One region of the Streptomyces sp. NPDC047981 genome, then DNA from elsewhere that is predicted to be linked to it. Evidence: riboswitches for the same ligand, from Rfam matches in the RefSeq annotation. Region 1 holds a riboswitch; the other holds the start of a gene.
What was found. A riboswitch is a leader RNA that binds a small molecule or an ion and turns the genes downstream of it on or off. The one in region 1 is predicted to bind S-adenosylmethionine.
Positions count from the first base shown of each region.

Region 2: linked by a shared signal. The riboswitch ahead of AB0E14_RS20425 (aminotransferase class V-fold PLP-dependent enzyme) and the one ahead of thrC (threonine synthase) in region 1 are both predicted to bind S-adenosylmethionine.

Region 1 covers NZ_JBEZNQ010000035.1:48,605-63,524, forward strand. The annotation lists gene groL (chaperonin GroEL) at 1-728, opposite strand, end outside; gene AB0E14_RS21725 (cold-shock protein) at 1,114-1,317, opposite strand; gene AB0E14_RS21730 (MoaD/ThiS family protein) at 1,739-2,017, opposite strand; gene thrC (threonine synthase) at 2,052-3,368, opposite strand; SAM riboswitch class I at 3,362-3,531, opposite strand; gene AB0E14_RS21740 (glucosyl-3-phosphoglycerate synthase) at 3,652-4,593, shown strand; gene AB0E14_RS21745 (DUF11 domain-containing protein) at 4,632-6,470, shown strand; gene AB0E14_RS21750 (trehalose-6-phosphate synthase) at 6,575-8,047, shown strand; gene otsB (trehalose-phosphatase) at 8,044-8,931, opposite strand; gene AB0E14_RS21760 (DUF3263 domain-containing protein) at 8,955-9,236, opposite strand; gene AB0E14_RS21765 (extracellular solute-binding protein) at 9,271-10,542, opposite strand; gene AB0E14_RS21770 (ROK family protein) at 10,759-11,697, shown strand; gene nagA (N-acetylglucosamine-6-phosphate deacetylase) at 11,697-12,842, shown strand; gene AB0E14_RS21780 (1-phosphofructokinase family hexose kinase) at 13,004-13,930, shown strand; gene AB0E14_RS21785 (CBM35 domain-containing protein) at 14,024-14,920, opposite strand, start outside.
Region 2 covers NZ_JBEZNQ010000032.1:30,162-45,081, reverse strand. The annotation lists gene AB0E14_RS20470 (NYN domain-containing protein) at 1-499, opposite strand, end outside; gene AB0E14_RS20465 (hypothetical protein) at 534-776, opposite strand; gene AB0E14_RS20460 (rhomboid family intramembrane serine protease) at 933-1,685, shown strand; gene AB0E14_RS20455 (Lrp/AsnC ligand binding domain-containing protein) at 1,682-1,963, shown strand; gene AB0E14_RS20450 (small hydrophilic protein) at 2,065-2,349, shown strand; gene AB0E14_RS20445 (ATP-binding protein) at 2,324-3,766, shown strand; gene AB0E14_RS20440 (response regulator transcription factor) at 3,763-4,425, shown strand; gene AB0E14_RS20435 (SLC13 family permease) at 4,508-5,941, shown strand; gene AB0E14_RS20430 (glycerate kinase) at 5,953-7,104, shown strand; gene AB0E14_RS20425 (aminotransferase class V-fold PLP-dependent enzyme) at 7,115-8,518, opposite strand; SAM riboswitch class IV at 8,726-8,842, opposite strand; gene trpD (anthranilate phosphoribosyltransferase) at 8,952-10,016, opposite strand; gene AB0E14_RS20415 (cytochrome bc complex cytochrome b subunit) at 10,174-11,799, opposite strand; gene AB0E14_RS20410 (Rieske 2Fe-2S domain-containing protein) at 11,796-12,848, opposite strand; gene AB0E14_RS20405 (c-type cytochrome) at 12,845-13,654, opposite strand; gene AB0E14_RS20400 (heme-copper oxidase subunit III) at 13,723-14,343, opposite strand; gene AB0E14_RS20395 (hypothetical protein) at 14,521-14,920, shown strand, end outside.

The sequences.
Region 1 (14,920 bases):
TTGCCCGACTGCATGACCTTCTCCAGGAGCGGGAGCAGGTCCTTGACCGAGGAGATCTTGGAGTTGACGATCAGGAGGTACGGGTCGTCCAGGGACGCCTCCATACGCTCCATGTCGGTGGCGAAGTACGCCGAGATGTAGCCCTTGTCGAAGCGCATACCCTCGGTGAGCTCCAGCTCCAGACCGAAGGTCTGGGACTCCTCGACGGTGATGACGCCTTCCTTGCCGACCTTGTCCATCGCCTCGGCGATGAGCTCGCCGATCTGGGTGTCGGCGGCGGAGATGGAGGCCGTGGAAGCGATCTGCTCCTTGGTCTCGACATCCTTCGCCTGCTCGAGCAGGGCGCCGGAGACGGCCTCGACGGCCTTCTCGATGCCGCGCTTGAGGGCCATCGGGTTGGCGCCGGCCGCCACGTTGCGCAGGCCCTCGCGGACGAGCGCCTGGGCGAGGACGGTCGCGGTGGTCGTACCGTCACCGGCGACGTCGTCCGTCTTCTTGGCGACTTCCTTGACCAGCTCGGCGCCGATCTTCTCGTACGGGTCCTCGAGCTCGATCTCCTTGGCGATGGAGACACCATCGTTGGTGATCGTGGGGGCGCCCCACTTCTTCTCGAGGACGACGTTCCGGCCCTTGGGGCCAAGGGTGACCTTGACGGCGTCGGCGAGCTGGTTCATCCCGCGCTCGAGACCGCGCCGTGCCTCCTCGTCGAACGCGATGATCTTGGCCATGTGAAGTGGTCCTCCCGGACATGGGGTGGATAACGCTCCAGGACCGCGCCGACGCCCGCGACGGACGGCCTGCGTGCCCGGTGGTTCCTTGCCCCACCTGGCCGCGGACCTCGCCTGCCCGATCCTCGTAAGCACTCTCACCTTCAGAGTGCTAACGCCAATGATTAGCACTCGCCCCATGCGAGTGCAAGCGACTCCCATAGATCGGGCGACGGTCCTGACACCGACCGGGCGACGCCCCCGGGACACCGCGGCGCGGGCCGCGCACGCACGAGGGGTCCGCATCCTGGTCAGGATGCGGACCCCTCGGCGTGAGAACGCGTGAGATCGCCTGCGAAAGCGTGGCGACGCGTGCGTGCGTACGTGGTGGCCGATCGCGCCGTGCTCAGACGGCGAGCTTGACCATGTCCGCCTGCGGACCCTTCTGGCCCTGCGAGATCTCGAACTCGACCCGCTGACCCTCTTCAAGGGTGCGGTAACCGTCCATCTGGATCGCGCTGTAGTGGACGAATACATCCGCACCACCGTCGACCGCGATGAAGCCGTAGCCCTTCTCCGCGTTGAACCACTTGACGGTGCCCTGAGCCATGCCTAACTCCCCTATTACTGGCCCTTGCGCGGGGCCGCACTTCACGGACCCGGGTCAGACCCTGCGCCGGAACGCGTCGACCGCGGCTGAATGTATCTGCCCAACTGCCCTCTGCAACAGGTCATTCGGGCGAGAATTCTGGGCACGCCGTAAAGGAGAATTCCGGAGGATTTATTGAATTCCGGGGCAAGTCGGGCCCGGCAAAGTGCGCAGAAGGTACAGATCGCGCGCGCACTTTGGCTGCTTCTTGTCACGTGGGGACGCATTCTCATATGCGCCTGGCACGGAGCAGCGGGGTGAAGCCGGGGGGACTTCCCCAACTCTACCGCGCTCAACCATGCAGAATTGCCCCCTCCGCTTCTCTCGCGGAGGGGGCAATTCGGTTACGCCGGGTAACTACACGGCGATCGGTGGTCGGCGATCAGCAGCCGCCGGCGACCGCCGGGATGATCGAGACGCCCGCGCCGTCCGGCGTCGCCGTCTCCAGGCCCTGCTCGAAGCGCACGTCGTCGTCGTTCACGTAGACGTTCACGAAGCGGCGCAGCTTGCCCTGGTCGTCCAGGACGCGCGCGGCGATGCCCGCGTGGTTCTTCTCCAGGTCCGAGATGACCTCGGACAGGGTCGCGCCCTCCGCCGGAACCTCGGCCTGGCCGCCCGTGTAGGTACGGAGGATGGTGGGGATACGGACCTTGACGCTCATGTGCTGCTGCCTTCCGTGAACGGACGAGTGGGGGTCAGTGGGCCAGGCCGGCGGCGCGGAACGCGTCCAGGCTCGGCTTGATGGTGGCGGTCGCCTGGGAGGTGTCGGCCACCGCGTCCAGGGTCTTGAGGCCGTCACCCGTGTTGAGCACGACCGTGGTGAGGGTCGGGTCGATGAGGCCGGCCTCGACCAGCTTCTTCGTCACGCCGACCGTCACGCCGCCCGCCGTCTCGGCGAAGATGCCCTCGGTCCTGGCCAGGATCTTGATGGCGTCGACGACCTGCTCGTCGTTCACGTCCTCCACGGCGCCGCCGGTGCGGCGGGCGATGTCGAGGACGTACGGGCCGTCGGCCGGGTTGCCGATGGCCAGCGACTTGGCGATGGTGTTCGGCTTCTGGGGGCGTACGACGTCGTGACCGGCCTTGAAGGCGGCGGACACCGGCGAGCAGCCCTCGGCCTGGGCGCCGAAGATCTTGTACGGCTTGTCCTCGACCAGGCCCAGCTTGATGAGCTCCTGGAGGCCCTTGTCGATCTTGGTGAGCTGCGAGCCGGAGGCGATCGGGATGACGAGCTGGTCCGGGATGACCCAGCCGAGCTGCTCGCAGATCTCGTACGCGAGCGTCTTGGAGCCCTCGCCGTAGTACGGACGCAGGTTGACGTTGACGAAGCCCCAGCCCTCGCCCAGCGGGTCGCCGATGAGCTCGGAGCAGAAGCGGTTGACGTCGTCGTAGTTGCCCTCGATGCCGACCAGCTCGCCGCCGTAGACGGCGGCCATGACGACCTTGCCCTGCTCCAGGTCGTGCGGGATGAACACGCAGGAGCGGAAGCCGGCGCGGGCGGCGGCGGCGCCGACGGCGCCGGCCAGGTTGCCGGTGGAGGAGCAGGAGAGCGTGGTGAAACCGAAGGCGCGGGCGGCCTCCAGGGCCTGGGCGACGACGCGGTCCTTGAAGGAGTGCGTCGGGTTGCCGGAGTCGTCCTTGACGAAGAGCTTGCCGGGCTCGACGCCCAGCTCGGCGGCGAGGTTGTCGGCCTGGACGAGCTTGGTCCAGCCCGGGTTCAGGTTCGGCTTCTCGGCGACGTCGGCGGGGACGGGCAGCAGCGGGGCGTAGCGCCAGATGTTGGCGGGGCCGGCCTCGATCTGCTTGCGCAGCGCCTCGGGGTCACCGACGGGCAGGTCGTACGCGACTTCGAGGGGGCCGAAACACAGCTCACAGGCGAAGATCGGGCCGAGTGCGAATACTTCACCGCATTCCCGGCAGGAAAGGCCGGAAGCGGGACCGAGATCGACGGTCTGAGCGGTGTCGGGGGTAGCAGTCTGTACAGCCATGGAGGCGAGGCCCTTTCTCCTCATCTTTCTCATGGCGAACGTCGCCATGAGACGGATTTGGCACCTTCCCTAGCCGGGAGCCTCGCGGGCGCAGTGGCGACGACTGGCGTCGACTGCGGACGAGTGACCGACTGGAGGGTTGCCGGGGCTTCAACGGGCCGTTTCCCTCTGCCCCTCTGGATGAGCGGTATTCGATTGTGAGACGCGGGCGGCACCCCGACATGCATCGGGGATCCGCGTTGTTCAAGACTGTAACCGAAGGCCCGGAGGGTTGAACCTGCCGTCCGAACCGCGAGATGGAGATCACGTGCTGGAGGAAGTGGAGCGCTGGCTGGGCCGGCGGTCCTGGTCCGTGGCGGACCGTTCGCTCGACCGCGTCCTGGCGGCGAAGCACGGGACGACGGTCAGCGTCGTGCTGCCCGCGCTGAACGAGGAGGCGACGGTCGGCGAGATCGTCGCCGTCATCCGGCGCGAGCTGATGACCGAGGCGGTTCCGCTGGTGGACGAGCTGGTGGTGATCGACTCCGGCTCCACCGACCGAACGGCGGAGGTGGCGGCGGCGGCCGGGGCGCGGGTGGTGGCCCGGGACGCGATCCTGCCCCGGATACCGGCCGTGCCCGGGAAGGGCGAGGTGCTGTGGCGGTCACTGATGGTGACCGAGGGGGACATCGTCTGCTTCGTCGACGCGGACCTGCGGGACTTCTCCGCGGACTTCGTCACCGGCATCGTCGGCCCGCTGCTCACCGACCCGGACGTCGCCTTCGTGAAGGCGATGTACGACCGCCCGCTCGGCGACACCCCAGGTCAGGGCGGTCGGGTGACGGAGCTGGTGGCGCGGCCGCTGCTCAATCTGCACTGGCCGCAGCTGGCCGGTTTCGTCCAGCCGCTGGGCGGCGAGTACGCGGCGCGGCGCTCGCTGCTCGAACGGCTGCCGTTCCCGGTCGGTTACGGAGTGGAGCTGGGCCTGCTCGTGGACGCGCTGCACACGGTCGGCCTGGACGCGCTCGCCCAGGTGGACGTCGGGGTCCGCAAGCACCGGCACCAGGACGGGCGGGCGCTCGGCCGGATGGCGGCGGCGATCTACCGGACGGCGCAGCTGCGGCTCTCCCGGGGCCATCTGGTGCGGCCGCTGCTGACCCAGTTCGAGCGCGGCGAGGAGGGCTTCACCCCGCGCACGTACCCGGTGGACACGGAGGAGCGGCCGCCGATGGTCGAGATCGCGGAGTACGCGCACCGCCGCGTGGCGTAACGCCGGATGATTGTGTTTTTTGCCTACATTTCCGTTTTATGCGGTTCGACAATCGAATGACCATGTCGCTGGCGGCCCTCGCCCTGGCCGCCGGCTCCCTCGGCTCGCTCCCGCTCACGCTCGCCGCGGCCGGTCCTGCCGCGGCGGACGTGGTGGAGCCCTTCGGCAAGCGCTACGACGCCTCGCTGTACGGCGACTTCACGACCATCGGCAACACGGTCATGGGCTGCCCCACGGCCCCCGCCGACCTGGCCGCGCGCTGCGCCACCGCCGCCTCCGGGCAGGGCGGCGACAACAACAACACCTTCGTCATGCGGCGGATCAACGCCGCCTCCATGGAGGCCGGTTACGGCTCGAGCACCGGCCACGTCGTCGTCCCGGCGGGGGCGAGGGTCGCGTACGCCCGGCTGTTCTGGGGCGGCAACGACGGTACGTACAAGGGGCCGAGCGGGGCGCAGGTGAAGCGCTGCGACATCTCCGGCGCCGATGTGGCGGCCTCGCCGGGCGACCACGCCACCACCGCGCCGCACATCAAGGTCGGGGCGGGTGCCGCGACGCCGGTCTCGATCGACAGCCTGGTCACCGACCCGGCCGACACCAGCGGCCCGCACTACTACACCGGCGAGTCGGACGTGACGGCCGCGTTCGCGGGCGTGACCGGGACGGACGCGCAGGTGGCGGTCGGCAACATCTGGGCGCCGGAGGGCAAGGGCTGCGTCGCGGGCTGGTCCCTGACGGTGGTGTACGCGTTCCCCGGCCCCGAGCCGACCCACGCGCCGGACCGCCGCAACGTGTACGTCTACGGCGGGCACGTCCTCCAGCGGTCCTCCTCCCCCGCGACCACGGTCACCGTCGACGGCTTCCACCGGACGACGGGCAAGGCACGGGCGAGCGTGACGGCGTACGAGGGCGACTGGAACACCCCGGGTGACAGGTTCCTCGTCGACGGCAGGAACGTCACCGAGGCCCACACGGGCAACACCGGCAACTTCTTCGTCAGCGAGGACGACGGCGCCGTATCGCCGAAGCTCCGGAACAACCTGTCCATCGACGCCAAGGCCTTCGACATCCCGGAGGGCGCGATCCCGGTGGGCGCGCGGTCGGCGGAGCTGACGTTCACGACGACGGGTGACACGTACGTGCCCTCCGCGCTGGCCTTCTCCGTCCCGGTGCCGGACCTGGAGATCACCAAGACGGCGAAACCGGAGAAGGTGGAGCCGGGCGACACGGTGACGTACACGGTCACCGCGAAGAACACCGGCCGGCTCGACCACCCGAACGCCACGTTCGGCGACGACCTGACCGACAACCTCGACGACGCCGACTACCTGGGCGACGCGAAGGCGACCCTCGGCAAGGTCACGTACGACGCACCGAGGATCGGCTGGGTCGGTGACATCCCGGCCGGGGAGACGGCGACGGTCACGTACTCGGTGAAGGTCCACGACCCGGTGCGCGGCGACGGCAAGCTCCTCAACAGCGTCGTGGTCGAGTCGCCCCGCTCGAACTGCGGCAGGGGCAGCGAGGACCCGGCCTGCGCGGTGGCCCCGGTCGTCGAGCCGCCGAAGCCCGAGCCGAGCCCGAGCCCGTCCCCCACGGAGCCGAAGCCGAAGCCCACGCCGTCGGACCCGGTGGACCCCTCGCCGTCCCCGTCGCCTTCCTCCAGAGAGTCGGAGACGACCCCGGCCCCCGCCCCCACCACCCACCAGCCCCGCCCGAAGCCGCACGAGCCCGCCGGCCCGCACGGCCCCGGCGGCTCGATGGCCGAGACGGGCTCCAGCGGTGAGCGGCTCTGGCTGCTCGGCGGACTGGCGCTCGCCCTGGCCGCGACCGGCCTGGTGGCCAAGGCCGCCCTGCGGGGACGCCGCGACCACTGAGCCGCGACGACTGACCCGTTACCACTGAGCCGCGACGGCGGCGAGGATTCGCCAGAGTCGTATACGTACGTTTGAGCGTTTACGTCACGGGCTAGGTTCGCCACATGGCTTCTGTGCTCGTGGCGTCCAACCGGGGTCCCGTCTCGTACGCCCTCGCCGCCGACGGCACCCTCAGTGCCCGGCGCGGCGGGGGCGGACTCGTCTCGGGCCTGAGCGCGATCTCGTCCGGCTCCTCCCAGGAGAGCGTGTGGGTGTGCGCGGCCCTCGGCGAGGGCGACCGGGAGGCGGTCCGGCGCGGGGAGTCCGAACCGGGCGTACGGATGCTGGACATCGCCCCCGAGATCTACGCCGACGCGTACAACGGCATCGCGAACTCGGTCTTGTGGTTCCTCCACCACCACCTGTACGAGATCCCCCGCGAACCGGTCTTCGACGCGGAGTTCCGGCGCCGCTGGGACTCGTACCGCAGCTACAACCGCGCCTTCGCCGAGGAGCTGGCGGCGAGCGCCGACGAGGGCGCGGCGGTCCTGGTCCAGGACTACCACCTGGCCCTGGTGCCGGGGCAGCTCCGCGAACTCCGCCCCGACCTGCGGATCGGCCACTTCACGCACACGCCGTGGGCGCTGCCGGAGTACATGCGGATGCTCCCGGAGGACGTCCGCGAGGAGCTGCTCTGGGGCATGCTCGGCGCGGACGAGCTGGGTTTCCACACCTGGGGATGGGCGCAGGCCTTCATCACCGGCGCCCACATCCGCGGCCCGCACGGCGAGGCCGACGGCTTCTGGCGCAGCGACGACCCCTGGCGCGGGGTGGAGCACCGCAGGGCGGGCGGCGAGCCGCGCCGCACCCGGGTGCACGTCTTCCCCCTGGGGGTGGACGGCGACGACCTCCGCTCGCTCGCCCACACCCCCGAGGTCGACGACCGGCTGGCCGCGCTGCGGGCCGAGATCGGCGACCGGCGGACGATCGTGCGGGTGGACCGCACGGAGCTGTCGAAGAACATCGTCCGCGGCCTGCTGGCCTACCGGGAGCTGCTCCGGGACCACCCGGAGTGGCACGGCGGGGTCGTCCACCTGGCCTCGGCGTACCCCTCCCGCCAGGACCTGGAGGTCTACCGCGCGTACACGGCGTCGGTCGCCGACCTCGCGGCGGAGATCAACACGGAGTTCGGCACGGACGACTGGCAGCCGGTCCTGCTCTCGGTACGGGACGACTTCCCCCGCTCGCTCGCCGCGTACCGCCTCGCGGACGTGGCCCTGATCAACCCGGTCCGCGACGGCATGAACCTGGTCGCCAAGGAGATCCCGGTGGTCTCGGAGGCAGGCTGCGCCCTGGTCCTCTCCACGGGCGCGGGTGCCTACGAGGAACTGGGCGAGGACGCCCTGACGGTGAACCCGTACGACGTCTCGGAGACCGCCCGCGCCCTGTACCGCGCCCTGACGATGCCCCCCACCGAACGCACGGACCGCACCAAGCGCCTGGCGGCCGCCGCGACGGCGATGCCGCCGCAGCGCTGGTTCCTGGAGCAGCTGGAGGCCCTGCGGGGGGACACCCCCGAGGGCCGTTCCGGCAGCTAGGGAGCGTCTTCTCCGATCGCGCGGGCCAGTTCCGTCAGGAACGCCACCACCCCCGCGGGCCCCGGCACCGACAGGTCGGCGCGGTCGGACAGTTCCTGGACCTCCGTGGAGCCGCTGCAGACCAGGAGGCCGGGGGTGCCGTCCGAGCGGAGTTTCTCCACCGCCGCGAAGGCGGGCAGGTCGCCCAGGTCGTCGCCCGCGTACAGGACGGACCCGGCGCCGATCTCGCGTACGTACTCGGCGAGCGCCACGCCCTTGTCCATGCCCGGTGGGCGCAGTTCGAGGACCATGCGGCCGGGTTCGAGGACCAGGCCGTGGCGGGCGGCGAGGTCGGCGAGCGGGGCCTTGAGGGCTTCGAAGGCCGCCTGGGGGTCGGTGGAGCGGCGGGTGTGGACCGCGACCGCGCGGCCCTTCTCCTCGATCCAGGTGCCCGGCCAGGCGCCGACACCGTCGAGGAAGCCGGGCAGCTCGGCCCTGACGGCGGCCACTCCCGGATGCACCGCGGCGGCCTGGACGGTGCCGGTGACCGCGTCCCAGCGCTCGGCGCCGTAGTGCCCGAGGACGACGAGGTGTTCCAGGCCGGGGACGCCGGCGAAGCCGCCGTAGCGGACCGCGACGCCCGCGGGGCGGCCGGTCACCACGGCGACCGAGGCGATCCTGGGTGCCAGGGCGGAGAGCGCGGGGACGGCGCCGGGGTGCGCGCGGGCCTGTTCGGGGTCGGGGACGATCTCGGCGAGCGTCCCGTCGAAGTCGAGGGCGACGACGGCTTTCTCCGGCCGGTCGAGAAGCGCGGCCAGGCCGTCGCGGCCTGTGGAATGGGGTGTCCCCTGCTCGAACAGAGCCGAGAGCTGGGGGAAGGTCGGGTGCGGAAGGCTGCTGACCATACGACGACCCTACCGACGCGGCCTCAGCGGCGCTGCTCCTTCTCCGCACGGACCCGGCGCAGTCGGTTGACGGTCACCGGGTCGTGCGCGAGGGCCCGCGGATCGTCGAGGAGGGCGTTGAGGAGCTGGTAGTAGCGGGTCGCGGAGAGGCCGAGCCGCTCGCGGACGGCCCGCTCCTTGGCGCCGGGGCCCGGCCAGGAGCGGCGCTCGAAGGCGAGCACGGCCCGCTCCCGCTCCCCGAGCCCGGTGTCGTCGCCCGGAGCGTCGTCGGCTCCGGGGGCGCTCGCGTCGGTCGTACCAGTCATACGACCAACCTATTACCCCCGCGGCCCTGCCCGGCTACTCCGCGCTCTCGGCCGCCGTCGCCTTGCGGGCTATCCCGCCCAGCACGTCGGCCGGCTTCGCGCCCGGGGTGACGGCCTTGCCGATGTTCTGCTTGATCAGGTCGCTGACCTGGGCCCAGGAGGTCTTGCCGACCGGCGGGAGCTGCGAGTTCGGCAGCTCGGAGAGGAACTCGTGGAGGTCCTTGTGCTCCGGGTCGTTCTCCATCCGGGAGTACGCGCTGACGGTCGGCGGCAGCAGGTCGTTGCCGCCGGCGAACTTCAGGACGTTCTCGTCGCTGAAGACGAAGTCGAGGAAGTCGCCGATCTGCGTGCGGTGGCCGTTCTGCTTGAAGCCCATGATCCAGTCGGCGACGCCCATGGACGCCTTCGACGTGCCGTCCGCGCCGGGCAGCGCGACCTTGCCGACCTTGACGCCCTTCTTCTCGGCCTCCTGCATCAGCGAGGGGTGGCCGTTGAGCATGCCGACCTCGCCGCGCGAGAAGGCGGCGAAGGCGTCCTTGCGGTTGAGCTTGCCGGGGGCGACGGGGCCGGTGAGCTCCTTCTGGACCAGCTCGGTCTTCAGCCAGTCGAAGGTCTTGATGTTCTGCTCGGAGTCGATCCGGTAGCGGTCGGAGCCGTCGGTGTAGCCGTCGCCGCCGGCGAGCAGCCACATCAGGGTCTCGGCCTGCGCCTCCTCGGGGCCGAGCGGCAGCGCGAAGGGGTACTTCACGTCCTTGGCCTTCAGCTTCTTCGCCGCCGCTGCCAGCTCGTCCCAGCTGGTCGGCGGCTTGCTGATGCCGGCCTCGTCGAAGAGGTCCTGGTTGAAGAAGAGCAGCCGGGTGGAGGCGGCGAAGGGCAGTCCGTACTGGGTCCGCTTGTGCTCGCCCGCGGCGACGAGCGGGGCGAGGAAGTTGGCCTGGACGGGGACGGAGAGCAGTTCGTCGGCGGAGTAGAGCTCGCCCGCTGCGGCGTAGTCGGCGTAGGCGCCGATCTGGGCGATGTCGGGGGCCTGGCCGGCCTTGACCATCTCGGCGACCTTGCGGTCGACGTCGTTCCAGGACTCGATCTGGACCTCGACCTGGACGCCGGGGTTCTCGGCCTCGTAGGCGGCGGTCAGCTCGTCCCAGTACTTCTTGGTGGTGTCGCCGCCGTTCAGGTCGTAGTCGGCGGCGACGAGCTTGAGGGTGACGTCCGAGGCGGCGCTCTCGGTGAGGCCGCAGCCGGAGAGACCCGCGGTCAGCCCCAGCGCGGCGATCGTCGCGGTCAGTCCAATGAATCGCCGCTGCACAGCGTTGCCCCACCCTCTGCTCGTCCTTGAGCTGTGATTTTCACAGGAGAGGAAGCATAAGGTCTACACCACTTGGGTAGGTCCCCGGTCTGGAGTGAAGACCTTGTGAAGCCCTTCACGCCTGGTCACGCCTACCGCTCTCGAATTTGTATCCGAGCGCAACAATATCGGCCAGTGGACTAGACCTTTCGGGCAGGAACGGGCGAGACTGTTCCCGTGAGACACGTCATCGCCCTCGATGTGGGCGGCACCGGCATGAAGGCCGCCCTCGTCGGGGCGGACGGCACCCTGCTCCACGAGGCACGGCGCGCCACCGGGCGCGAGCGCGGCCCGGACGCCGTGGTCGAGACGATCCTCGACTTCGCCGCCGAGCTGCACGCCCACGGCCTCGACCGGTACGGCGAGCCCGCCGCGGCCGCCGGGGTCGCCGTCCCCGGCATCGTCGACGCCGCCCGCGGCATCGCCGTCTACGCCGCCAACCTCGGCTGGCGCGACGTGCCCATGCGCGCCCTGCTCAGCGAGCGCCTCGACGGCATCCCCGTCGCCCTCGGCCACGACGTGCGCACCGGCGGCCTCGCCGAGGGCCGGATCGGCGCGGGCAACGGCGCCGACCGCTTCCTCTTCGTGCCGCTCGGCACCGGCATCGCCGGCGCCATCGGCATCGGCGGGGTCATCGAGGCCGGCGCCCACGGCTACGCCGGCGAGATCGGCCACATCGTGGTCCGCCCCGGCGGTACGGAGTGCGGCTGCGGCCAGCGCGGCTGCCTGGAGCGGTACGCCTCCGCCTCCGCCGTCTCCCAGGCCTGGGCCGCCGCCTCCGGCGACCCCGACGCGGACGCCGCCGACTGCGCCAAGGCGGTCGCGGACGGCGACCCGCGGGCCGTCCAGGTCTGGCAGGAGGCCGTCGACGCCCTCGCGGACGGCCTGGTCACCGCGCTCACCCTGCTGGACCCCCGCACACTCATCATCGGTGGCGGTCTCGCCGAGGCCGGGGAAACCTTGTTCACACCACTGAGGGCCGCCGTCGAGGAACGCGTCACGTTCCAGAAGCTGCCCGCCGTCGTACCGGCAGCCCTCGGGGACACCGCCGGATGCCTGGGCGCGGGCCTCCTCGCCTGGGACCTTCTCTCCCTCGACTCGGAGGTATCCGCCTGATGGCCGTTTCCACAGTTCTCGCCGGAGCCCGCGTGGTGCTGCCGACCGGCATCGTCGAGAACGGACGGGTGATCGTCGACGGCGGTCGCATCGCGGGCGCCGCGCCCGCCGACGCGGCGACGCTCGACCTCACGGGCCACTGGGTCGTCCCCGGCTTCGTCGACATGCACAACCACGGCGGCGGCGGAGCCTCCTTCACCTCCGGCACCGTCGAGGACATCCTCACCGGCGTCCACACCCACCGGCTGCACGGCACCACCACCGTCGTCGCCTCCTTCGTGACCGGCGAGATGGACTTCCTCACCCAGCGCGCCGGGCTGCTCTCCGAGCTCGCCGAGCAGGGCGAGATCGCGGGCATCCACTTCGAGGGCCCGTTCATCGCCCCCTGCCGCAAGGGCGCGCACGACGAGACGCTGCTGCGCGACCCCGACCCGGCCGACGTCCGCAAGCTGATCGACGCCGCGCGCGGCCAGGCCAAGATGGTCACCCTCGCCACCGAACTCCCCGGCGGCATCGACTCCGTACGCCTGCTCGCCGAGCACGGCGTGGTCGCCGCGATCGGCCACACCGACGCGACGTACGAGCAGACCGTCGAGGCCATCGACGCGGGCGCAACCGTCGCCACCCACCTCTACAACGCGATGCCCGCGCTCGGCCACCGCACGCCCGGCCCGATCGCCGCGCTCCTGGAGGACGAGCGGATCACCGTCGAGCTCATCAACGACGGCACCCATCTCCACCCGGCCGCCCTGGAACTGGCGTTCCATCACGCCGGGCCCCGGCGCGTCGCGTTCATCACGGACGCCATGGACGCGGCCGGCTTCGGCGACGGCCTCTACTCGCTCGGCCCGCTGGCCGTCGAGGTGAAGGACGGCGTCGCCCGGCTCGTCGAGGGCGGCTCCATCGCCGGCTCGACCCTCACCCTGGACCGCGCGTTCAAGCGCGCGGCCACGATCGACAAGCTCCCCGTGGAGTCCGTCGTCCAGGCCATCTCGGCCAACCCGGCGCGGGTGCTCGGCATCGACGACCGCGTCGGCTCCCTGGAGCCCGGCAAGGACGCCGACCTGGTCGTCCTCGACGCGGACTTCGACGTCAAGGGCGTGATGCGCAAGGGCAGCTGGGTGGTTGAACCCGACCTGGCGTGATATCGCCCCATCGGACGTACGGCGGTTGGCCCGGGGACTGGGCCAACCGCCTTCTCTTTGGCATGATCGGGGCGCGTTCCACGGCTGTTCCCACAGCTGTTGCCACGGCTGTGTTCAACGGCTGTTCCGAGAACATTCGACGAGGTACGGGGGTACGGCAGGTGATTCTCACGGTCACCCTCAACACGGCGCTCGACCTCACCTATCGCGTACCGGCCCTCGTCCCGCACGCCTCCCACCGCGTCACCCAGGTCATCGAACGCCCCGGCGGCAAGGGCCTCAACGTCGCCCGCGTGCTGGCCGCCCTCGGCCACGAGACGGTCGCCACGGGCTTCGCCGGCGGCTCGACGGGCGAGGTCCTCCGCGCCCATCTGGCGGGCGGCCCCGTCGTCGACGCGCTGGTCCCGACCGCCGGCACCACGCGCCGCACGGTCGCGGTCGTCGACGCCGCGACCGGCGACACCACCCAGCTCAACGAACCCGGCCCGGCCATCACCCCCGCCGAGTGGACCGCCCTCACCACCCACTACACCGCCCTTCTCGCGGACGCCTCCGCGGTGGCCCTGTGCGGCAGCCTCCCGCCCGGCATCCATGTCGGCGCGTACGCGGAGCTGATCCGGCTCGCCCGCGCCGCCGGCGTCCCGGTCCTCCTCGACACCAGCGGCGAACCCCTGCGGCGCGGCATCGCGGCCCGCCCCGACGTCGTCAAGCCCAACGCCGACGAACTCGCCCAGCTCACCGGCTCCCGCGAACCCCACCGCGCCACCCGCGACGCCCGCCGCCGCGGCGCGCACGCCGTGGTCTCCTCCCTCGGCCCCGACGGCCTGCTGGCCGCCACCCCGGACGGCCTCTGGCGCGCGGCCCCGCCGTCCCCGGTCAAGGGCAACCCGACCGGCGCGGGCGACTCGGCCGTCGCGGGCCTGCTGTCGGCCCTGGTCGAGAAGCTCGACTGGCCGGACCGCCTCACCCGCGCGGTCGCCCTCTCGGCGGCGACGGTCCTCGCCCCGGTGGCGGGCGAGTTCGACCGCCCGGCGTACGAGGACCTGCTCCCGCGTGTGACGGTGACGGAGCAGCCGGCGGCGGCGTGACGCGACGAAAAGCCCCCGGGGACCGAAGTCCCAGGGGGCTTTTCACCGTCTGTCGCTCAGAGGCTGCGGCGCAGATGCCGCTCCGAGGCTGCCTCAGAGGTTGCTGATCTTCACCCAGTCGAGGATCACGTCGCACTGGTTCCCCTGCTCGCAGGAGAGCATGATCGTGTTCTTCCCCTTCTCGAGCGAGACCTGGGACCACGTGGTCTGCCAGTTCTTCTCCAGGTTGGGGTCCGAGGAACCGATGAAGTTCTTCAGGTTCATCGGGTTCGTGTTCGCCTTGCCGTTGACGGTCACGGTGGCGTTCGCGTCCTTCGCGGGGACCGCGTAGCGCACGGACATCTTGTAGGTGCCGGCCTCCGGCACCTCGGTCTGCCACGTGGCGGACGCGCCGACCGCGTTGAAGCCGGTCACGTACGCGCCGCCCGCGCTCTCCGCGCCCTTGATGTCCTTGGCGAGGGACGCCGGGCCACCCAGCTTGAGCGTGGCCGCGTCCTGCTGCGGCAGCGGGGCCTCGGACGGCTCCGTGCTGGGCGACTGGGACGGGTCCTCCTGGACCTGCGTGGACCCGTCGGTCGGCTTGCCGCCCGCGGTGCCGCCGTTGGTGTCGTCGCCGCCCGAGTTGGTGATCACGGCGGCCGTGATACCGATCACGACGACGGCGACGACCGCGATCGCGCCGATCAGCAGCCCCTTGGTGTTCGGGCCGCGACCGCCGCCGGCGCCACCGCGCTGGTGCGGGATCTGCCGGGTCTGCGAGCCGCCCGGGTACGTCTCGGGGGCGGCGTACTGCGGGTGCGGCTGGCCGTACGCGGGCTGCTGCGGGACCTGCTGGCCGGGCTGCTGCGGGTAGCCGCCGGGGCCGCCCTGGGGCCCCTGGCCGTAACCCTGCGCACCGCCGTACTGGCGCTCGCCGACCGTTCTGACCTGGTTGTACGAGGTCCGGGGCACGCCCGGCTGCGCGGCCGGTCCGGGGTAGCCGTAGCCACC
Region 2 (14,920 bases), on a different contig from region 1:
GGTCCTTCGCGGTGGCGACCTCCTCGCGCAGCCGCTCCAGCTCGCGCCGGCCCGCCTCGTCGGCCCGCTCGGCGTCGGCCCGCTGGGCCTCCTCACCGGCGGCGGCGACCAGCTTGACCCAGCCGACCGGGCGCAGCACATAAGCGGCCGCGGCGACGTCGACGGGGTCGGCGGCGGCCGGCGGGGCGCCGGTCTCGACGGCCCCGGCCAGCTCGGGCTGCGCCTCCTTGAAGCGCTCGCCGATCCGCTGCCGGAAGAGCGGATCGCTCTCCAGGGCGGCGGCCATCGCGTTGCCGGCGAACTTGGCCCGCCGGCTGGCGGTGAAGCGGGCGTACTGCCGCAGGGGTGCCGGAAGTTCGGCGACCGTCAGCCCGCCGAAGGCGTCCGAGACCAGCGCGACGACCCTGCGCCGCACGCCGTCCGGCAGCGGGCGGTCGAGCGCCTCGGCAGCGTCACCTGCCGCGCCGGCCGGTTCTCCACCGTGCGCGGGCTGCTCCACGATCCGTCACCCCATTGTCATTCGCACCGCTCCGTCAGGAAGCCGTGCCGGGCCTGTCCACCAGTTCGATCTGGTCCACCGCGTTGCACCAGCGGCAGCGGACCGACTCGATGGTCTCACTGACCACCTCGCGCTCCTCGACCTTCGGCTCTCCCGCGAGATCCAGATGGACGTACTCGACGACCTTCGAGGAGCGGGTCACATCGAACCTGGTGAGATTGCCGCAGAGAGTGCAGCGCCAGCGGGTCTCGGCGGTCGGCAGGGGAACCGTCGTCATCGTGCCGTCCTCTTTCATGTGCGTCATGCGAGTGCGGGTGCCGCGGTGCGCCGTCGAACCGCTGAGGTACAACGCGTAACCCTACGGCCTTGCGCGTACCCCGTGTCGCGGCGAGGCACTCTGTCCAGTTCGGCACCGTTACGCCATGATCTGTCCATGATCGATTGGCGGCGGATCGACTGGCGGCGGACGGCCGTCGGCACCTGGCGGGGTTTCCGGACCGGGCCCACGGTGACGTACGCCCTGATCGGCGCCTGCTGCCTGGTGTTCCTGATCAGCCCGGTCTCGGGCCTCAATCCCGCGTACGGGACCGGGGACGCGGTCCTCGCGGCGCAGAGCGCGTACTTCCACCGCTGGGGCGTCGTACCGGCCGAACTGATGGGCGGCGGGCCGCCGCGCACCCTGCTCACCCCGCTGACCGCCCTCTTCGTCCACGGCAGCTGGCTGCACCTGCTGGGGAACATGCTCTTCCTCTACGTCTTCGGCGCGATGACCGAGGACCGGATGGGCCCGCTCGCCTTCGGTGTCTTCTACCTGGGCTGCGGCTATCTGGCCCTGCTCGGCTACGCGGCGGCGTACGCGGACAGCGAGCAGACGCTGGTGGGGGCCTCGGGGGCGATCTCGGGGGTGCTCGGCGCGTTCCTCTTCCTCTTCCCCCGCTCCCGGGTGACCAGCCTCTTCCCCTTCCTGCTCTTCCTTCCGCTGCGCTTCCCCGCCTGGATCGTGCTGGTCTTCTGGTTCGTGCTGCAGTGGCTGGCGGCCCGCGCGGCGGGCGCGGGCCCGGGCGTGGCGTACCTGGCCCATGTGGTGGGCTTCGCCGTCGGCTTCCTCTACGCCTGGGGCCGCTACCGGGGTGGGGATACAGTGAGGACCCCAGCCGCGGCGACCGAGGGAGAAAGCCAGCCGTGATCACCGCGATCGTGCTCATCAAGACCAGCGTGGACCGCATCCCCGAGATCGCGGAGTCGATCGCCGCGCTCGACAGCGTCAGCGAGGTCTTCTCGGTGACCGGTACGTACGACCTGATCGCCATGGTCCGTGTGCCCCGGCACGACGACCTGGCGGACGTCATCCCCGGCCGGATCAGCAAGATCCCGGGCGTCGAGGCGACGGACACGCACGTCGCGTTCCGTACGTACTCGCAGCACGACCTGGAGGCGGCCTTCGCCATCGGCCTGGAGTCCTGACTCCGGGGGCGACGTCCCGCGGCGAGGTCCCGCGGCGAAGATGAAGGAATCCTCATCGGGGCCTCATCCTCGCCGGCGCCCGCGCGCGCGAGCCTGATCCCATGTCCTTCACCCATCGCTTGGCCACGCTCGCGGCCGTCGTCGCCATCCCGCTCGGGATAGCGGCGACGAGCTACGCCCTGACCGACGAGCCCGAGGCGCCCCGGGTGCCGCCGGCCGTGGAACTGAGTACCGCGCCGAGCGCGCCGGCACCGACGCCCGCACCGCCGACGTCCATGCCTCCGTCAGGCGGGACGGCGTCCTCGACCCCGCCGCCGTCCGACGCGGTCGTGCCCGGGCCCTCGGCCACCGGCGACGACGATGACGACCTCCGTGACGAGGGCTGACCACCGGGTGTCCGCCCGCGTCCGCATCCTGCTCTGGCTGCTGCTCGTGATGGCCGTGGCCCTGGCCGCCGTCGCCGTGACCACCCGCTCCATCCTGCTGCGGGACGTGGACCACCGCATCAACCAGCTCCTGACCCAGGAGACCGGCGAGTTCGCCAACTTCGTGGCGCAGGGCGTCGACCCCGCGACGGGCGGCCCGTTCACCGACCCGGACGCGCTGCTGCGGGTCTTCCTCCAGCGCCAGTACTCCGACCCGGACGAGGAACTCCTCGGCCTGGTCGGCCCGCCCGGCCAGGGGCTCCGGGTGATCCGGCAGTCCCGTGACCTGCCCGCCTCCCTCGCCCTGCACCGCGACCGCCCCTCGCTCGACGCCATCGCCGTCTCCGGCGACTCCTCGGGGCGGCTCGACCGCCCGCGCGGCGAGGTCCGCTGGGCGAAGGTGCCCATCAGGAGCGGGGCCGCGCGCGGGGCGGCCTTCGTGGTCGCCTTCCACGCGGACCGCGAGCGGGCCGTCGCCGACGAGGCGTTCCGCGCGCTGCTCGCCATATCGGGGCTTGCGCTGCTGATGACGATCGGGATCGGCTGGGCGGTCGCGGGCCGCATCCTTGCACCCGTACGAGTGGTACGCGCGACCGCCGCCGAGCTGACCGAGCGCGATCTGACCCAGCGGATCCCCGTCCAGGGCCGGGACGACATCGCCGCGCTCGCCGAGACCTTCAACGCGATGCTGGACCGGCTTGAACAGGCGTTCGCCGGGCAGCGCCAGTTCGTCGACGACGCCGGGCACGAACTGCGCACGCCCATCACCATCGTGCGCGGCCATCTGGAGCTGATGGGCGAGGACCCGGCCGAACAGCGCGAGACCGTCCGTCTTGTGACCGACGAGCTGGACCGGATGAGCCGGATCGTGGAGGACCTGCTCCTCCTCGCCAAGGCCGAACGCCCCGACTTCGTACGCACCGAGACCGTCCAGCTCGCCGAGCTGACCGCGGACGTCTTCGTGAAGGCGCGGGCGCTGGGCGACCGCGACTGGGTCCTGGACGGGGTCGCCGACCGGCCGGCCGTCCTCGACCCCCAGCGGATCACCCAGGCCATGGTGCAGCTCGCGCAGAACGCGGTCCAGCACACCGTCGCCGGCGGGCGGATAACGATCGGCTCGCGGGCGGTCGAGGACCGGATCGAGCTGTCCGTCGCCGACCGCGGGCCGGGCGTACCGGAGCGGGACGCCGACATCATCTTCGAACGGTTCCGGCGCGGCACCGCCCGCCGGGGCGCCAGGACCGGCGGCGCCGGGCTCGGGCTCTCCATCGTCAAGGCCATCGCCGAGGGCCATCGGGGCGGGCGCGTCGAACTGCGCCCGACCGAGGGCGGCGGGGCCACGTTCGTCCTCGTCCTCACCCTCCAGGAGTCGCCGTGAACCGCATTCTGATCGCCGAGGACGAGGACCGGATCGCCTCCTTCGTGGAGAAGGGGCTGCGTGCCAACGGCTTCACCACCACGGTCGCCGCCGACGGCGACACCGCCCTCGCCCGGGCCGTCTCGGGCGGCTTCGACCTGATGCTCCTGGACATAGGACTGCCCGGCCGGGACGGCTTCACCGTGCTGCGGGAACTGCGCGAGGCCCGGGTGACGCTGCCGGTCATCGTGTTGACGGCCCGTGACTCCGTACGGGACACGGTGGCCGGCCTGGAGGGCGGCGCGGACGACTGGATGACCAAGCCGTTCCGCTTCGAGGAGCTGCTGGCCCGGATCCGGCTGCGGCTGCGCACCGCCGCCCGCACCCCCGAGGTCACCGTGCTGCGCGGCGGCGAGGACCTGAGTCTCGACCTGCGCACCCGGCGGGCCAGGGCCGGGGAGCGGACGGTGGATCTGACCGCCCGTGAGTTCGTGCTCCTCGAACTCTTCCTGCGCCACCCGGGCCAGGTGCTCTCGCGGGAGCAGATCCTCTCCCACGTCTGGGGCTACGACTTCGACCCGGGCTCGAACATCGTGGACGTGTACGTCCGGGCGCTGCGCAAGAAGCTCGGGGCGGAACGCCTGGAGACCGTACGGGGCATGGGGTACCGCATGCCGTAGCGGGATGCCCCCGCCGTCCGCGTGAACCTTCCTTCATGACGGGCTCATGGCCGGCTCACCTCCGGCCCGGAGAGTGGTTCGCGTGAACCTCTCCCTCCGCCAGGCGGTCTGGCTCTGCCTGGCCCTGAGCCTCTGCGCCGTGCTCGCCGTCCCCGGCACCGCCCCGGGGCTCGGCGGCGAGGCCCGGCTCACCCTGGCCGTCTTCGCCCTCGCGACCTGTGCCTGGATCGCCGCCCCCGTCGAGGACACCTATGTCGCCCTCGGCGCGGGGCTCGCGCTGACCGCGACCGGGGTGATCAGCGCGGACACCCTGTTCGGCACCCTCGGCGACGCGACGATCTGGCTGCTGATCTGCGCGTTCGTCCTTGCCGCAGCCGTGACGAGGACCGGGCTCGCCGGGCGGGCGGCCGCCTTCCTGGTCAGCGGCGCCAGAACCGTACGGCAGCTGGTCCATCTGACCACCGCCGCCCTGGTGGTGACCGCGTTCGCGGTCCCCGCCACCTCGGGCCGCGCGGCGCTCGCGCTGCCCGTCTTCCTGGCGCTGGCCCAGGTGCTCGCCGAGCGGCGCCGCCTCGTGGTGATGCTGGCGCTGCTCTTCCCCACGGTCGTCCTGCTGTCGGCGGTGGCCACGCTGATCGGCGCGGGCGCGCACCTCATCACGGTGAGCCTGCTCCTGGACCGGACCGGTGAGCCGATCGGCTTCGTGGAGTGGCTGGTCCTCGGCCTGCCGCTCGCGGTGGTCTCCTCCCATCTGGCGGCGGAGACCGTCCTGCTGACGACGACGGGCCGGGCGGACCGGCGCGAGCCGGTACGGATCACGGTCGCCCGGCTCCAGGAGCACTCCCCCACCCCCGTGTCGGGTCCGCTGACCACGGCGGAGACCCGCTGTCTGCTGCTGCTCGGCACGGTGGTCGCGCTCTGGTGCTCGGAGCCGCTGCACGGGGTGTCGCCCGCGGTCGTCGCGCTGATCGGCGCGGTGGTGGCCTCCTCGCCCGCGCTGGGGACGGTACGGCTCAAGGAGGGGCTCGGGTCGGTGCCCTGGCCGATGCTCCTGTTCATGGCGGCGACCACGGCGATGGGCGTGGCGCTCGTCGACTCCGGCGCGGCGGGCTGGCTGGTCGGTGGCCTTCCGGTGGACGGGCTGCCCGCCTGGGCGTTCCTCGCCGCCGTCGTGGTGATCGGCACCGCCGCGCACCTGGTGCTCCAGTCGCGCTCCGCCCGCTCCTCCGTCCTCGTGCCGCTCGTCATCGCGGCGGCGGTCGCCGCCGGGGTCAATCCGGTGGCCGCCGCGCTGGCCTCGACGGCCGCCGCCGGCTTCTGCCACACCCTGCCGTCCTCGGCGAAGCCGGTCGCGCTCTTCGCCGAACCACCGGACGGCGTACCCGGCTTCACCCCGCGTCATCTGCTGCGGCTCTCCGCCGTGCTCGCCCCGCTCAGCGCCGCGCTGGTGCTGTGCTTCGCCCTCTTCGTCTGGCCGCTGTTCGGCGTGCCCGTCCTTCTGGAGTCCCAGCCATGACAGTCCCGGCCATGACCTTCCGTATCGCCGTCGCCCCCAGCGGATTCAAGGAGTCCCTCTCCGCCCCTCAGGCCGCCGAGGCCATCGCCGAGGGGGTGCGCAGGGCCTGTCCGGACGCCGTCCTCGATCTGATCCCGCTGGTCGACGGCGGTGAGGGCACGGCGCGGGCGCTCGCGGCCGCGACCGGGGGCACGCTGGTGCCCCGGGTCGCGACCGGCCCGCTGGGCGCACCCGTCCGGACCCACTTCGCGCTCCTCGACCACTCCTCCGCGGTGGTCGAGATGGCGGCCGTCGCGGGCCTCTCGCTGGTGCCGCCCGGCCGGCGCGACCCGGGCGGCACGACGACCTTCGGGGTCGGCGAGCTGATCCGGGCCGCCCTTGACGCCGGGGCGCGCCGCGTCCTGATCGGCTGCGGCGACTCCGGCACCTCGGACGGCGGGGCGGGTGCGCTCCAGGCCCTCGGCGCCCGGCTCCTGGACGCCGAGGGGGTCGAACTCCCCCTGGGGGGAAGCGCGTTGAACCGGCTCGACCGGATCGACGGTACGGGCCTCGACCCCCGGCTCGCCCGGACCGAGCTCCTCGTGGCCTGCAATCCGTACAACGTGCTGTGCGGCGAGCGGGGCGTGGCGCGAGTCTTCGGCCCGCAGAAGGGCGCGAGCCCGGAGCAGGTCGAGGAGTTGTCGGCGGCCCTGGAGCGGTGGGCCGCCGTCCTGGGCCGCGACCTGCCGGGCCCGGTCGAGCTGCGGACGGCTCCCGGCACGGGCGCCTCGGGCGGCCTGGGCGCTGGGCTCGCCGCGCTCGGCGGCCGGCTGCTGCCGCGGTTCGAGGTGCTGCTCGACCGGATCGACCTGGATGCCCGACTGGCCCGCGCCGACCTGGTCATCACGGCCGAGGGAGCCCTCGACGGGCAGACCGTGCGGGGCAAGATCCCGGCCGAGGTGGCCCGCAGGGCCAAGGCCCACGGCGTCCCCGTGCTCGCGCTCGCGGGCACCCTCGGCCAGGGCGCCCACCACGTCCGGGCGGTGGGGGTGGACGCCTACGGCTCGATCCTGCCCGCCCCGGTGGCCCTGCCCGAGGCGCTCGACCGGGGCGCGGAGTTCCTCGCCGACGCGGCCGAGCGCGCCCTGCGGATGGTCCTGGTGGGCACCCGACTCGCGGCGTGAAGGCGAGGCGTCAGCCGCGGTCCGGGACGCAACGGCCGTCCTCGGTGCGGTACTTCCACTGCGCGCCGTCCCTGACCAGCTCCTTCACGGCCCGGACGAAACGCTCCACGTGCTCGTCGGGCGTACCGGCGCCGAAGCTGACCCGGATGGCGTTGAGGGACTTCTCGCCGGGCGCCGCCTCGGGCGCGCCGCACTCGCCCTGGGTCTGCGGGTCGCTGCCGAGCAGGGTGCGGACCAGCGGGTGGGCACAGAAGAGGCCGTCGCGGACGCCGATGCCGTACTCGGCGGAGAGCGCGGCGGCGAAGTGCGAGCTGTTCCAGCCCTCGACGACGAAGGAGATGACACCCACGCGCGGCGCCTCGTCGCCGAAGAGCGAGAGCACCTTCACCTCGGGGACCTCGGCGAGGCCCGCCCGTACGGTGTCGATCAGGTGCTGCTCGCGGGCGACGAGCTGGTCGAATCCGGCTTCGGTGAGCGCCTTGCAGGCGGAGGCGATGGAGTAGACACCGATGACGTTCGGCGAACCGGCCTCGTGGCGGGCGGCCGTGGTGTGCCACTCGACGTCCACTCCGCCGTCGGCGCGCCGGGCGACCTTCTTCGAGGCGCCGCCACCGGCGAGGTAGGGCTCGGCGTCCTGGAGCCAGTCGGCGCGGCCCGCGAGGACTCCGGAGCCGAAGGGCGCGTACAGCTTGTGCCCGGAGAACGCGACCCAGTCCACGTCCAACTCCTGTACGGAGACGGGGTGGTGGGGCGCGAGCTGGGCGGCGTCGAGGACGATCCGGGCGCCGTGCGCGTGCGCGGCGGCGGCCAGCTCCCTGACCGGCCACAGCTCCCCTGTGACGTTCGACGCGCCGGTCACGCAGACGAGGGCGGGGCCGTAGGGGTCGCGGTCGGCGAGGGCGCGCTCCAGGGTCTCCACGGCCTGGGCGGGCGTGCGCGGCGCGTTGAGGTACGTCACCCGCGCGTCCTGCCACGGCAGGAGCGAGGCGTGGTGCTCGGTCTCGAAGACGAAGACCTCGCAGCCGGCGGGGAGGACCGCGGCGAGCAGGTTGAGCGAGTCGGTGGTGGAGCGGGTGAAGACGACCTGGTCGCCGGGGCGGCAGTCGAGGAACTCGGCGACGGTGACCCGGCTGTTCTCGAACAGGTCGGTGGAGAGCTGCGAGAGGTACCCGGCGCCCCGGTGGACGCTGCCGTAGTAGGGGGCGTACGCGGCGACGTCGTCCCACACCCGCTGGAGGGCCGGCGCGCTGGCGGCGTAGTCGAGCGCGGCGTACGTGACCTCGCCGCCGGTCACGAGCGGCACGGTGACGTCCCGCCCGAGCACCGGGAGCGGGGCGGCACAGCAGGGGTCGGCGGCCTCTGAGTCGGTGGTGGCGGCGGTGGTGGCGACGGCGGCGTTCGGGTACGCGGACATGGCGGTATCTCCTGGCAGGACTTGGGCAGCGAAGGGCCCGCAGGGCAGCACGACGGGGGTGCCTCGTACGGGTGTTGCCTCGACACACGACAGGGCGTGCGGAGGGTGGGAAGAAGGGGCCGAAGGCCCTAACGCATTCGCTTGCTCACGAGACTGCTCCCTTGAGGACCAGGACCCCAGGGCCGCACACATGTCGCAGTGTGCAGGGGTCCGCGCTTGCCGTAGACCTCGCTGCCTACGGCCTGGTCTTCACCCGGGGCACCCCGCCACGGACGGAGGGTTGCCGGACAGCAAGCCGGGGCTTCGTAGCTGTCACTCATGACCTGGCCAAGAAGCTATGCCAGGTGATCGCTCCGGCGCAACCCGTGTCCGGGATCCGGGACGCGAAAAGGGGCCCGGACGGTCCCGGACCCCTTCGCCACGCTTCTCCGCGTTACGCGTTGCTGGCCGCCACCCAGCGCTCCAGCGCCTGCCGCGCGGCGCCCGAGTCGATCGCCTCGGCCGCCTGCGCGATCCCCTGACGCAGCCGCTCCACCAGGCTGCCCTCCCCCGGGTTCAGCGCCGTGAGCGCCGCCGCCGAGTTCAGCAGAACCGCGTCCCGTACGGGACCGGTCTCCCCCGCGAGCAGCCGGCGTGCCACGTCCGCGTTGTACGAGGCGTCGGCGCCGCGCAGCGCCTCCACGGGGACCAGCTCGATGCCGACGTCCCTCGGGTCGAAGGCCTCCTCGCGCACCTGGCCGTCCCGTACCACCCAGACCCGCGAGGTGGCCGTGGTCGTCAGCTCGTCCAGGCCGTCGTCGCCGCGGAAGACCAACGCGGAGGAGCCGCGCTCGGCGAGCACGCCGGCCATGATCGGGGCCATCCGGGCGTCGGCCACACCGGTCGCCTGGGCCTTGACCCGGGCCGGGTTGGTGAGCGGACCGAGGAAGTTGAAGGTGGTCCGGATGCCGAGCTCCTTCCGGGCCGCGGCCACATGGCGCAGCGCCGGGTGGAACTTCACGGCGAAGCAGAAGGTGATGCCGGCCTCCTCGGCGACCTCGGCGACCCTCCTGGGGGTCAGTTCGAGGTTGACGCCCAGCTTCTCCAGGACGTCGGAGGCGCCGCTCGCGCTGGAGGCGGCCCGGTTGCCGTGCTTGACGACCTTCGCCCCGGTGCCGGCCACCACGATCGCGGACATGGTGGAGATGTTGACGGTCTTGGCGCCGTCGCCGCCGGTGCCGACGATGTCCACGGACGGGCCGGGGACCTCGATCAGGTTGGCGTGCTCGTACATGGTCCGGACGAGGCCGGTGATCTCCTCGACGGTCTCGCCCTTGGCCCGCAGCGCGACGGCGAAGCCGGCGATCTGAGCGTCGGTGGCCTCACCTCGCAGGATGCGGTCCATGGCCCAGGCGGTGTCCTCCGCGCTCTGGTCGCGGCCGGTCAGCAGTCCGTCCAGGACGGCAGGCCAGGAGCGGCCCGCCGACGTAGGTCCTCCAGCGGGGGTGGCAGCGCTCATGGCAGCTCCTGATGAGTACGTGAGAGTGACGACTCCACCCTATCGAGCAACGGGGACGGCAAAGAGCCCCGTCCATCGAATGGACGGGGCTCCCGCTGTGGCGATCTTCTGGGGGTCCCCCCGGGGCGAAGCCCCAGGGGGAGTGAGGATCAGGCGATCAGTGGTGGCCGTGGCCGCTCGTGATCTCCTTGTACTCCTCGGCGGTGGGCTTGGCGATCTGGTGGTCCTCGCCGTAGTAGCCCTTGCTGAGCTTGACGCGGAGCTTCTCCATGCGACCGACCTTGCGCTCGACGCCGTTCTCGTCGACCAGCGGACCGAGCTCGGCCGGCTTGTTCTGCTCGTGCGCCGTGAGCTTGTACAGCTCTCCCTGGCTGAGCGGCTGGTGGACCTCGACGAACTCACCGTGCGGCAGGCGCTTGATGATGCCGGACTCGCGTCCGTGCAGCACCTTGTCCTTGTCCCGGCGCTGGAGGCCGAGGCAGATCCGCTTGGTGACGACGAACGCGATGACCGGTCCGACGAAGAAGAAGATCCGGACGAACCAGGTGATCGAGTTGATCGACAGGTGGAAGTGGGTGGCCCAGAGGTCGTTTCCACCACCGACGAGCATGACCATGTACGCGGTGATCCAGGCGACACCGAAGGCGGTGCGCGTCGGAGCGTTGCGCGGGCGCTGCGCGATGTGGTGCTCGCGCTTGTCGCCCGTGATCCAGGACTCGATGAACGGGTAAACCGCGATGGCCGCGAGGACCAGCGGGAAGATCGCCAGCGGGATCATCACGCCCAGGACGAGCGTGTGGCCCCAGAGGTTGATCTCCCAGCCCGGCATGACACGGATCAGACCCTCGGCGAAGCCCATGTACCAGTCGGGCTGGGCGCCGGTGGACACCTGGTCCGGGCGGTACGGGCCGAGGGCCCAGATCGGGTTGATCGAGGCGATCGCCGCGATGACCGCGATGACACCGAAGACCAGGAAGAAGAAGCCTCCGGCCTTGGCCATGTAGACCGGCAGCAGCGGCATGCCCACGACGTTCTTGTTCGTCCGGCCGGGGCCCTCGAACTGCGTGTGCTTGTGGTAGAAGACCAGGATCAGGTGGGCGACCACCAGGCCGAGCATGATGCCGGGCAGCAGCAGGACGTGGGCCGAGTAGAACCGGGCCACGAAGTCGCCGCCGGGGAACTCGCCGCCGAACAGGAACATCGACAGGTACGTGCCGATGATCGGCACGGACAGGATCGCGCCCTGCATGAAGCGGACACCGGTGCCGGAGAGCAGGTCGTCCGGGAGCGAGTAACCGGTGAAGCCAGTGAACATGCCCAGGAAGAACAGCAGGAAGCCGAACAGCCAGTTGATCTCACGCGGCTTGCGGAACGCGCCCGTGAAGAAGACGCGCATCATGTGCACGAACATGCCGGCGAGGAAGATCAGCGCCGCCCAGTGGTGGATCTGCCGGATGAGCAGACCACCGCGCACATCGAAGGAGATGTGCATGGTCGAGTTGAACGCCTCGGACATCAGCTGACCCTGCAGCGGGATGTAGCTGCCGTGGTACTCCACCTCGTTCATCGACGGGTGGAAGAACAGCGTCAGATACACACCCGTGAGGATGATGATCAGGAAGCTGTAGAGGCAGATCTCACCCAGCATGAAGGACCAGTGGTCCGGGAAGATCTTCCGCATGTTGGCCTTGGCCAGGGAGTAGATCCCCAGGCGGCCGTCGGCCCAGTCGGCCACCCGCTCGCCGGCGGGTGCCTTCTTCTTCGTATCGGTCACAGTGCTCATCCGCGCTCCCAGAAGGCAGGGCCGACGGGCTCGTCGAAGTCGCCGAGCGCCTCCAGGTTGCCCTTGTCGTTCACACCGATCCGCAGCTGCGGAAGGGCGTGACCGGCCGGGCCGAAGATGACGCGGGCGCCGTCGGAGAGGTCGAAGGTGGACTGGTGGCACGGGCAGAGCACGTGGTGGGTCTGCTGCTCGTACAGCGAGATCGGGCAACCGACGTGGGTGCAGATCTTCGAGAAGGCGACGATGCCCTCGTGCGACCACTCCAGTTCCTGCTTGTCCTTGATGTCCTCCGGCTGGATCCGGACGATCATCAGGGCGGCCTTGGCGATCTGGACCTGGAAGTCGTGGTCGTGCTCCGTGAGGCCCTCGGGCATCGCGAAGGTCAGCGAACCGACGGCGACGTCCTCGGGACGCAGCGGCTCGTGCGTGTTCATGTTGATGAGCTGCTTGCCGTTGGCCCACAGGGTGGACCGGAGCTTCTTCTCGGGCAGCGGGCCCATGTCACGCAGCAGCACGATGCCGGAGAGCGGTACGAGCGTCAGCGCGCCGAACATCGTGTTGCGGATGAGCTTGCGGCGGCCCATGCCGGACTCGGCGGCACCGGCCGCGAAGTCCGCCATGACCTTCGCCTTGGTCTCCGGGGACGCCTGGATCGGGTGACGCTCGTCGGCGATCTCCACGTCGGACATCAGGGTGCGGGCCCAGTGGACCGCGCCCGCGCCGATGAAGAAGAGCGCCGCACCGAGGGTCAGACCCAGGGAGAAGTTGAGCGCGGACACCCGGCCGAACGGCCAGATGTACACGATCTTGTCCACCGGGAAGATCACGTACGACGCGATGAAGCCGACCGTGGCCAGCATCGACAGCGTGAACATGAAGGCGACCGCACGCTCGGACCGCCTGGCGGCCCGCTCGTCGATGTCCTGGATGCGCGGCTTGTGGGGCGGGAGGCCCGGGTCCGCGAACGGGTCGTCGAGGACCTTCACCGCGCCGTGCGCGGTGTCCTGCTCAACGGGCAGGTTCTCTTCTGGAATCTCTTGGCTACTCATGACTTCTTGGCCTTAGCGGTGTGGGCCGCGACCCAGACGGCAACTGCGATCAGCGCACCCAGACCGAACACCCACGCGAACAGACCCTCGCTGACGGGGCCGAGGCCGCCGAGGCTGAGCCCGCCGGGGCTGTCGGCCTTCTCGCCGTTCACGGCCTGGACGTACGCGATGATGTCCTTCTTCTCCTTCTCCGGCATGGTCGTGTCGGGGAAGGACGGCATGTTCTGCGGGCCGGTCTGCATGGCCTCGTACAGGTGCTTCGGGCTCACGCCTTCGAGGTTCGGGGCGTACTTGCCGTGCGTCAGCGCGCCGCCCTCACCGGTGAAGTTGTGGCACTGGGCGCAGTTGGAGCGGAACAGGTCGCCACCACGGGCGATGTCGGCGCCGTCGGGGCTGTACTGCTTCTCGGTCGGCGTGATCGGGCCGGCGCCGAGGGAGGCGATGTACGCCGCGAGCTGATCGATCTCAGCCTGCGTGTAGATGACCTTCTTCTTCGGCACCTGGGCGCCCGGCTGCTGGGCCGGCATACGGCCCGTGCCGACCTGGAAGTCCACGGCCGCCGAGCCGACGCCGACCAGGGACGGGCCGTCAGTGGTGCCCTGACCGCCGGTTCCGTGGCAGCTGGCGCAGCCGACGGCGTAGAGCTTCTTGCCCTCCTCGATGGCGAGGGACTGGGCGGTTTCGTCGGCCTTCGCCGTGCCCGCGGGCGCGAACGCGGCGTACAGCCCCCCGGTGGCCGCCAGCGCGAGGAGTAGGACGACGACCGCCGCCAGCGGATGGCGTCGTCGTGCGGAGAGCTTTTTCACGGATTACCCCGGTGTCAGGATCTTCTGCGTCGATGCTTGCTGGATGTGCTCGGGTCCCCTGGACCCGATTACTTGATCATGTAGATCGTGGCGAAGAGGCCGATCCAGACGACATCGACGAAGTGCCAGTAGTAGGACACGACGATGGCGGCGGTTGCCTGCTCGTGAGTGAACCTCTTGGCGGCGTACGTCCGGCCCAGGACCAGCAGGAAGGCGATGAGACCGCCCGTCACGTGCAGGCCGTGGAAGCCGGTGGTCAGGTAGAACACCGAGCCGTACGGGTCCGACGAGAGCGAGAGACCCTCGTGCTTGACCAGCTCGGTGTACTCGAAGACCTGGCCGCCGATGAAGATCGCACCCATCACGAACGTGATGATGAACCACGTCCGGAGCTTCTTCACATCGCCCCGCTCGGCGGCGAAGACGCCGAGCTGGCAGGTGAGGGAGGAGAGCACCAGGATCGTGGTGTTGGTCGCCGAGAACGGGAAGTTCAAGGCGTCGGCCTTTTCCGTCCAGAACTCGGGACCGGTCACCGATCGCAGGGTGAAGTACATCGCGAAGAGGGCCGCGAAGAACATCAGCTCGGAACTCAGCCAGATGATGGTTCCGACGCTGGTGAGGTTCGGTCGATTGACCGACGGGTGCGCGTGCCCGGTTTCTACTGTCGTTACTGTCGCCACGACCGACATTATGTCGGTCGCTTATCCCGCCCTCACTCCGGGGGGTGCCGTTCGGAGTGTCAGGGGCGTGTGTCCAGCCCGAACGGCCCATCGCGGCGGCCTCCCGACCGGTGTCGTACCGGTGTTGACGGGGTGTGGGACGGAGTAGCATCCCGCGCATCGGTTGATGACCTTCACGGAGGAACGATGCAGTCGAGCGCCACGGTCCTGGTCTACAGCGACGACGCCAACACGCGGCAACAGGTGCGGCTGGCTGCGGGGCGCAGGCCCGCGGCCGACGTTCCCCCGGTCGAGTTCATCGAGTGCGCGACACTCCCGGCCGTGCTCAAGCGGCTCGAGGAGGGCGGGATCGACGCCTGCGTCCTGGACGGCGAGGCCGTGCCCGCGGGCGGCATGGGCGTCTGCCGGCAGATCAAGGACGAGGTCTTCCGCTGCCCGCCGGTGCTGCTGCTGATCGGCCGCCCGCAGGACGCCTGGCTGGCGACCTGGAGCCGGGCGGACGCCGCTGTCACTCTTCCGGTGGAACCGGTCGAGTTCGCGGCGTCCCTGGCGGGTCTGCTGCGCGAGCGCCTCTCCATCGACGCGT